DNA from 2 places in the Sinorhizobium sojae CCBAU 05684 genome. Region 2 is predicted to be linked to the other one. Evidence: predicted binding sites of a transcription regulator. Region 2 holds the regulator's gene; the other holds the start of a gene.

Evidence for each region. The regulator PhoB, encoded in region 2, activates phosphate uptake and scavenging genes when phosphate is short. The targets are predictions, from matches to a motif close to TGTCATNNANCTGTCAT.
Region 1: the regulator PhoB is predicted to act here: its motif matches at 2,862-2,878, upstream of SJ05684_RS26625 (alpha-D-ribose 1-methylphosphonate 5-triphosphate diphosphatase).

What each region holds. Positions count from the first base shown of each region.
Region 1 is NZ_CP023068.1:1,908,229-1,912,861, reverse strand. It holds gene otsB (trehalose-phosphatase) at 1-228, opposite strand, end outside; gene phnE (phosphonate ABC transporter, permease protein PhnE) at 337-1,131, opposite strand; gene SJ05684_RS26635 (phosphonate ABC transporter ATP-binding protein) at 1,124-1,873, opposite strand; gene SJ05684_RS26630 (PhnD/SsuA/transferrin family substrate-binding protein) at 1,944-2,801, opposite strand; gene SJ05684_RS26625 (alpha-D-ribose 1-methylphosphonate 5-triphosphate diphosphatase) at 2,915-4,078, shown strand; gene SJ05684_RS26620 (GntR family transcriptional regulator) at 4,094-4,633, shown strand, end outside.
Region 2 is NZ_CP023067.1:122,594-127,226, forward strand. It holds gene pstA (phosphate ABC transporter permease PstA) at 1-1,036, shown strand, start outside; gene pstB (phosphate ABC transporter ATP-binding protein PstB) at 1,081-1,863, shown strand; gene phoU (phosphate signaling complex protein PhoU) at 1,931-2,644, shown strand; gene phoB (phosphate regulon transcriptional regulator PhoB) at 2,707-3,390, shown strand; gene SJ05684_RS00610 (GcrA family cell cycle regulator) at 3,480-3,998, opposite strand; gene SJ05684_RS00615 (aspartate aminotransferase family protein) at 4,416-4,633, shown strand, end outside.

The DNA of each region.
Region 1 (4,633 bases), on a different replicon from region 2:
GAGTGCCAGGGCGCCTCCGAGTTTTCTGGACAAGGCCTCGAGATTTGCAGGCAGGGAAGATGGAACGGATACGGCGCCTGGGGTTGCGGCAAGATCGAGCAACGTGCCATCGATATCGAGGAACAGAGCCCAGCTTCCCCGATCGCTCGAGAGCGCGGCGAAAACGAAGTCCTCTCCTGAAACTGCATCCGGTTTCGGAGCGCTGAGCAACTGCTTCCGGTATGACATAGGGCCATAACTATAGCAGATCCCGTCATCGACCAACCCCAACTTTCCAGTGGAGTGCGCTACGGGCTCGCCGCCGGCTGTCCAAGGCGGACGACAGGGCCTCGACGGCTATTGCGCCTTGGCCCGCAGCCGGTCGGTCGCCGATTCCATGACCAGTACCAGCACGAAGATGACGAGAATGATGGTCGAGGCGTTCTTGTATTGAAAAAGGTCGAACGCCACCTTCAGTTCCTGTCCGATGCCGCCGGCTCCGACGAGTCCGAGCACCACGGATGACCGGACCGCCTTTTCCAGCGCGAATTGTGACGTGTTGATCATCGACGGCATGATGTCGGGGATGACCGCACCGGTCAGCACCGAGAAGCGGCTTGCACCGGATGTCAATAACGCCTCCTGCGGTTGTCTGTCGGAATCCTCGATCGCTTCGGCGAAGAAACGACCGCAGAAGCCGATCGTATCGATGAGGATGGTCATGGTCCCGGCCACGGGCCCAAGCCCGATAGAGGCAACGAATATCAGCGCCCAGACCATGTCCGGCACCGTCCGGAAGAGCGAGATGAGCATTTTGAAGACATGCCGCAACGGGCCGAAGGGCGTGAGCGTCCGCGATGCGAACCAGGCGATCGGCAGACTGAGCAGCACGCCGAAAACGGTGCCGACAAAGGCGATCTGCAGCGTCTCGACGGTACGCCACATTACCCGCGTCAGAAAAGCCGGCTCGATGTTCGGCGGCATCATCCGGTCCAGAAGCCCGTACATGCGCGGTAAGCCGGCGACGAGTTGCGACGGAGAGGGCGAGACCTGACCGACCGAGACGATGAAGAGCGCTGCAATCGCAACAAGGACGGCGAAGGTCGCTGGCGGGACGCTATGCACTCTGCCTGGCAGCACTCGATCAGGCATGGAAGACACCATCGACCCCGTCGCGACGCACCTCGCTTGCCGGCAGGTCGATCCAAACCTGGCCGCCCTTGAGGGCAATGACACGATCGGCAAAACTGACAGCATGGTCCATGTCGTGGGTGGTAAAGACCAAGGTGATGCCCTTCGTACGGACGAGGTCGCTGAAGACTTCCATCACGTCACGGCCTGCGATCGGATCGAGGCTGGCCGCCGGCTCGTCGGCGATCATCAAGGCGGGTTGCCGTATGAGCGCCCGTGCGATCGCGACGCGTTGCGCCTGCCCACCGGAGAGTTCGTCCGCCCGGGATCTCGCCTTGGCCGTCAGCTTGACCTGGGCCAGTGCCTCCATGGCCTGTTCACGAATGTCCTGCGGGGCTATCGCCTGATGCCAGGCCCCCCAACCGCCGGCAAGACCCAGCCTGCCCTGTACGACGTTGGTCAGCACCGACTGGCGCCGCACCAGGCCGTGATTTTGGAAAACAAAGCCGACGCGCTGGCGGATGCGGTGCAATTGAGTCTTGCTCGGAGACGCGCGGAAGGTCTCGCCCAGTGTGGCGACCTCGCCACTGCAGAAGGGCGTATGTCCGATCAGACATTTCAGCAATGTCGATTTGCCGGCGCCGTTGGAGCCGATCAGGGCGATTCGCTCGCCGGCCCCGACCCGGATATCGATGCCATCGAGCACCGGCTTGCCGTTGGCATAGCTCTTCTTCAATGCTTCGGTTCGAATGATTTCGGTCATCGACGGCTCCTGGCTACGACCGAAGGCCGGCGAGAGACGCCGGCCACCGATCTGATATTGGCAACAAAGGTTAGTTGACGAAGTCCTTGAATGTGTCGACGCCGATAGTGCGGTACATCGAACGGACATAATCATAGTCGCTGTCCTTGACGTCGCTCAGGAAGAAGCCGCCCTTGAACTTCTGGTTATCCTCGCCCTGCAGCACGCCGTCCATCAACTCCTTGCCATGCTCGACGAAGGCGACCCGCACCTTCTGGAGCACTTCGTCGGAAATGTCCTTGCGGGCTACCAGAATGTCGTTCGGCAGATCGCGACCGCGGGCAAGCACGGTAAAGGCCGTGTCCGGAAATGCTTTGCGCACGGACGCGAGATGGCTGAAGTTGAGGCCGATGGCGGCGATGTCGCCGCGGATCAGCGCCTCCGCCGCGACGTTGCGCGCCAGGATGACAGCCTCGTAATCGGCATTGTAATTGAGACCGGCGTCGGTAAGTGCCTGGGCCGGACCAAGGTGCTGCGACGTCGAGCCGACCGAACCGAATGAAACCTTCTTGCCCTTGAGGTCCTCGAGCGAGCGGATGGGGCCATCGGACAACGCAGCTATCTGAGCGAAATAGTCCGGGCGTTGCCAGGCGACGACGATCTTCGGCTCGGCCAGTTCCTTCATCACGACATATTCGGCCGGTCCGGTCAGGACGAGATCGATCTGGCCGGAGTTCATCGCTTCGACGGCCGAGGTTCGCGAACTGACCGGGAAGAGCTCGACGTCCAGGCCGGTGACTTTCTCAAGTGCCTTTTCGAAGCCGCCGAATTCCTGTTGCAGGGCTTCGAGGCCTTCGATGTCGGTGACGGCGAACTTGAGCGTCTCGGCCACGGCCGGAAGGACCGAAGCAATGGTAAGGGCAAGCGCTGCAATGACTGTGCGGATCATGTTTCGTCCCCTTGCTGTATAGACAGGAAGCATTTCTGTGGTTATCCCTAGCGGCGTCACGTGACGAGCTAGTGACAGTCCCGCGGCTGGCGTTCGGAAAAGACGAGGACAAGATGAATGTGCTGATCAAAAGCGGGATCGTGCTTCGTCCCGAGGGCGCGGCGAAGGCAGACCTCGCCATTGAGGACGGGCGCTTCGCGGCCGTCGTATCGCGTGCGGCGACCACAATCGACGCCGAGGGGCTTGTCGTGCTGCCTGGCATCGTCGACATCCATGGCGATGGTTTCGAGCGGCACCTCATGCCCCGGCCAGGCGTGCGTTTCGACGTCGCGATTGCCCTGCGCGACACCGATCGGCAGCTTGTCGCCAACGGCATTACCACCGCCTTTCACGGCGTCACCGTCTCCTGGGAGCCAGGCCTGCGCTCGGTGGAAGCCGCGGCCGAGGTGATCCGGGCGATCCAGTCTCTCCGCGACAGTCTCTCCTGCGATACGCGTCTGCATATTCGCTGGGAGACCTTTGCACTCGAACAATTGCCGAGGGTTCTCGAGTGGCTCGGCATGGTTCCGCGGCCGATCATCGCGCTCAACGACCACACGACCGGCTCGGTGCTCAAGGGCACGATCGCCCGCAAGCTGCCGCAGATGGCCGAGCGCTCCGGTCTTTCGCAGGAAGCCTACAAGGCGCTGCTCGACAGCGTGTGGGCAAGGCGCGCCGCTGTGCCGGCATCCATTGAAACGGTGGCGAAGGCTGCGAAGGCGAACGGCAACGTGCTGCTTGCCCATGACGAGGCGACGCCCGAGGAGCGGCGGCGCTTCCGTGCCCTCGGCGCCCATTCCTCTGAATTTCCGCTGACGCTGGAAACTGCGGCGGAGGCGTGCCGCCATGACGAGCATGTCATCCTCGGTGCGCCGAATGTCGTGCGCGGCGGCAGTCACAACGGCGCGCTCAACGCCGCCGATGCGATCCGGGCCGGCCTTTGTACCTGCCTCGCTTCGGACTACCACTATCCCTCGCCGCTGCATGCGGCGTTCAAGCTCGCGGGATCCGACCTGGCAGGACTTGGAAAGGCTTGGAAGCTGATATCGTCCAATCCGGCAGCGGCGGCAGGGCTAAATGATCGTGGGACGATCGACCCGGGCAAGCGCGCCGACCTGTTGCTAGTCGACGCCAGCCGTGCAAATCACCCGGAGATCGTCGCTTCCTTCTGCGGCGGCCGTCTGGTCTATGCAACGCGAGCACTGCATGTCGGGCCGGCTCCCGTCGCCGTAGCCTGAGACCCGGAGACAGGCATGCTCGGCCAGCCGAATTCCCCGCTTACCGCTCTTGACGGATTGACCTTGGCGCCGCGCCAGGACAGTCCGATCTGGCAGCAGATTTACAACCACATCCTTGGGCGGATCGAATCCGGCGAACTGTCGCCAGGCGAACAGCTTCCGGGCGAGAACCACATGGCCGCCCGCCTGGGCGTCACCCGCGTCACGCTCCGATGCGCATTGCAGCAGCTCCAGAAAGAGGGACATCTCACCGCCAGAAAGGGCGTCGGCATCTTCGTCCGCAGCCCGCCCGCGGTCTTCTCCATTCGCGACGGCCGGTCCTTTCGTGAGAATATCGACACCCATAGTCGCTCGATCGCGACCATCACACGGCTGCTCGCCCGCGATCAGGCCGATCAGACGAGCGCACACATGCTTGGCGTCGCAGCCGGTTCAGCGATCATCCGCCTGCGCCGGGTGCGTCTGCTCGGCGAGCAGCCGATCTATGTAAACGACAAGTATTTTCCGGCACATCGCTTCCCGGATTTCGAGGATGCCTATGGCGAGCGTCAATCG
Region 2 (4,633 bases):
AGCGCTGACCGACGCCATGGCTGCAAAGGGCATTTCCATCGAGGGCTTGAACGCCAAGGGCGCGTCCGAACTAATTTCCAAGGAAGCCCCGGCCAACCTGCGCCGCTATGTGATCGCGGATCCGTCGGTCATCGGCGACACAGTGTCTTTCGATCTCCTCGCCTCGGGCCGTATCGACGGGTACTACAAGGACCGCGTGACGATGGAAAGCGCGCAGCTCGACCGGAACGTCTCCCCGGAGCAGCTGATGCTCGCCGACGAGCTGAGGCAGGCCGGGATTCTCACTACAAAATTCAACTGGGATTTCTTCACAGCGCCTGACGCGTCCGACACCCGTCCCGAAGCGTCCGGTCTGGGCGTAGCCATTCTCGGCTCGGCTTACATGATGCTGATCGTGCTGGTCCTGTCGCTGCCGCTCGGCGTGGCTGCCTCGATATATCTCGAAGAGTTCGCACCGCAGAATCGCTTTACCGATCTCATCGAGGTCAATATTGCGAACCTTGCCGCCGTCCCCTCGATCGTCTTCGGTATCCTCGGTCTGGCGGTGTTCATCAACTTCGTCGGGCTGCCTCAATCGGCTCCGATCGTCGGCGGTCTCGTGCTCACTCTGATGACTCTTCCGACGATCATCATTGCCACGCGCGCTGCGCTGAAGGCAGTGCCGCCCTCGATCCGTGACGCCGCACTCGGCGTCGGTGCATCGAAGATGCAGTCCGTGTTTCACCACGTTCTGCCGCTCGCCATGCCGGGAATCCTGACCGGTACGATCATCGGTCTTGCCCAGGCCCTCGGCGAAACGGCACCGCTGCTGCTGATCGGCATGGTCGCCTTCGTTCGCGAATATCCCGCAGCGCCGCCGGAAGGCTTTTTCGACCCGGCTTCCGCCTTGCCGGTTCAGGTCTATAACTGGACGCAGCGCGGCGACCCTGCCTTCGTGGAGCGTGCTTCGGGTGCAATCATCGTGCTGCTGGTGTTCCTGGTCGCAATGAACTTGATTGCAATCATACTTCGCCGCCGCTTCGAGCGTCGCTGGTAGAAAGGAGCGCTATGATGAACAATATGTCCGCTATGACTACGACGATGAAGACGAAGGCTGCCACCATGAACCCATCGAAGATTTCCGCCCGCGGTGTGCAGGTCTATTATGGCGACAAACACGCCATTAAGGACGTCGACATCGAGATACATCCCCGCTCCGTAACCGCCTTCATCGGCCCGTCCGGTTGCGGCAAGTCGACCTTCCTGCGGTGCATCAATCGGATGAACGACACGATCAGCAGTTGCCGGGTCGAGGGCCATATCGCAATTGACGGCGAAGATATCTACGATCCGAAGGTGGATCCGGTGCAGTTGCGCGCCAAGGTCGGCATGGTCTTCCAGAAGCCGAACCCCTTCCCGAAGTCGATCTACGAAAACGTCGCCTACGGTCCACGCATACACGGCCTGGCCTCCAGGAAGTCGGACCTCGATGACATTGTCGCCTCCGCCCTTCAGAAAGCCGGCCTTTGGAACGAAGTGAAGGATCGCCTGGACGCTCCGGGTACCGGCCTCTCCGGCGGCCAGCAGCAGCGCCTTTGCATTGCTCGCGCCGTCGCCGTCAGCCCGGAAGTCATCCTCATGGATGAACCCTGCTCGGCACTTGATCCGATCGCCACCGCCAAGGTCGAGGAACTGATCCACGAGCTTCGCGAGAACTTCACCATCGTTATTGTAACCCACTCGATGCAGCAGGCGGCACGCGTGTCGCAGCGTACGGCGATGTTCCACCTTGGCAATCTGGTTGAAGTGGACGACACCGATAAGATCTTCACCAATCCGGACGACCAACGCACGCAGGACTACATCATGGGCCGGTTCGGCTAAGCGGAACCGCTCGCATACGCCCGCTAACCTGTTGGAACCGATCGAGCGCGTTCCCGAGGAATAGAAGATGACTCATCCACACATCATGTCCGCCTTCGACGAAGAGTTGAAGTATCTCACGCGCCGTATCTCCGAGATGGGTGGGCTGGCCGAGCAAATGGTGGCCGACTCCGTGCGGGCACTGGTCAATTCCGACTTGGCGCTCGCCCAGAAGGTCATTTCGGACGATGCCATGCTCGACGAGGCCGAACGCCAGATCGGCGAGAAGGCGATCGTCACCATAGCCAAGCGCCAGCCCATGGCCGCGGACCTGCGCGAAATCATGGGCTCCATCCGCATTGCGGCCGACCTGGAGCGCGTCGGCGATCTTGGCAAGAACACGGCGAAGCGCGTGATCGCGGTAGCCGGCTCTGGAATTCCGCGCAAGCTCGCGCGGGGCCTTGAGCATCTGGCCGAACTCGCTCTGGTCCAGCTCAAGGAAGTACTTGACGTCTTTGCTTCCCGCTCGCCGGAGAAGGCAAACAGCATCCGCCAGCGGGACGAAGAGATCGATGCGATCTACACGTCGCTTTTCCGGGAATTGCTCACCTATATGATGGAGGACCCGCGCAACATCACACCTTGCACGCATCTTCTTTTCTGCGCCAAGAACATCGAGCGGATCGGCGACCATGCGACCAATATTGCCGAGACGATCTACTATATGGCGACTGGTGCCCAGCCGCAGGGCGAGCGGCCGAAGGACGATACGACAGCGACAATGGGGTCGGTGACAGACTGAAGCGGAGAAGGAGAGGGGGGCGCCTTTCAACTGATGGATTGAGGCAAGGAGTTGTAGCTTAGATGTTGCCGAAGATAGCTGTTGTTGAAGACGAGGAAGCATTGAGCGTATTGCTGCGCTACAACCTCGAAGCCGAAGGCTTCGAGGTCGATACGATCCTTCGCGGCGACGAGGCTGAAATCCGCCTGCAGGAACGGCTGCCCGACCTCTTGATCCTCGATTGGATGTTGCCAGGCGTCTCCGGCATCGAGCTTTGCCGCAGGCTCCGACAAAGGCCGGAAACGGAGCGTTTGCCGATCATCATGCTGACGGCGCGCGGCGAGGAGAGCGAGCGCGTGCGGGGGCTCGCAACCGGCGCCGACGACTATGTCGTCAAACCATTTTCGACGCCGGAACTGATGGCGCGGGTCAAGGCGATGCTCAGGCGCGCCAAACCGGAGGTCCTGTCGACGGTGCTTCGCTGCGGCGACATCGAACTCGATCGCGAGACGCATCGCGTCCATCGCCGCAGCCGCGAGGTCCGGCTCGGACCGACGGAGTTCCGGCTGCTTGAGTTCCTCATGTCTTCGCCGGGACGGGTGTTCTCCCGCTCACAACTGCTAGACGGCGTCTGGGGCCATGACATCTACGTCGACGAGCGCACGGTCGACGTCCATGTCGGCCGCCTGCGCAAGGCGCTGAACTTTTCAAACATGCCCGACGTGATCAGGACGGTGCGCGGCGCCGGTTATTCGCTCGAAGGGTAGGCTCCAATTCAATGCGAGTTGCCAAGAAAAAAGGGCCCGTGGGGCCCTTTCAGCGTTGCTTCGTGATCGAGATTTTTCGAGATCGAACGTCAGCGGATGCGCCGGCGTTCCGCCGAAGGCTGGTAGGCAAGCCGCGCATGATAGCTGCAATAGGGCGAGGATTCCGGCGAGTCGTTGCCGCAGAAGTGAAACTCCTCCTTCAGCGGATCACCGATCGGCCACTTGCACGTCCGCTCGGTGAGCTGCGTCAGCTCCAAGCGGCGCGACATCGGCACGACGATATTCGCTGCGAGTTCGAATTCCTGTTCGGCCACCAGGTCGACGGCGACCTCTTCTTTGAGGACCGTCGCACCGGAAGGGCGGGCGACAGTGCGGGTGACGGCGCGAGCGGCGTAGTTCGGTGCACGCGGCGCCGAGGTCGTCCGCTTGGGACGCGCGGGCGTGGTGGTCCCTCCCGCCTTTGCGCGGCCCGGCAGGCTCAACCGGTGTACCTTGCCGATGACGGCATTGCGGCTGACGCCGCCCAATTGCGCCGCAATCTGGCTGGCGCTCAGGCCCTCGGACCACAGCTTCTTCAGTTTCTCGACCCGCTCGTCCGTCCAGTTCATATCTGCACTCCCCGTTCTCGGCGTTGGGATGGCAGAATCCATCACCGTCCCCCCAGAAAAAACCTGGAGTTACAACGCGATAACCATTTTGGTGACTAGGTCCGCCGCATGCGTCTAGTAATTAAATCTTAACCTACCGGCAGGGTGACTCCGTGGCAAGAGTCGCTGGAATCGCGCCGAATCGATTTCGCAGTTTTCCCCAACTTGCTGTCTCATAGTTGCATTTTTGCAAGCCCCGTGACGCGAATTTTTCGCACTACGGAATCTGCTCTCCCCGAGCGGCCGCAGGCCTTGGTTTTGTTGACATTGCGCTGCGAAATAGGAATAGTGCCAGCGCCGCCGAAAGGCGGCATTTTGATTTTTTTCAGGCAGACAATCGAACAGTCCGATAGTGATGCCGAGGAAGGAGAAGCCCAAATGGCCGCAACAACGCCGCTCTACGACACCTATTTGCGCGCGCCGTTGCGTTTCGAGCGAGGTGAGGGCGTCTGGCTGGTCGCCGAAGACGGGACGCGCTATCTCGATTTCGCCGCCGGAGTCGCCGTCAACTCGCTCGGCCATGCCCATCCGCATCTCGTCGAGGCGCTGAAGGCCCAGGCGGAGAAACTCTGGCACGTTTCCAATCTCTATGACGT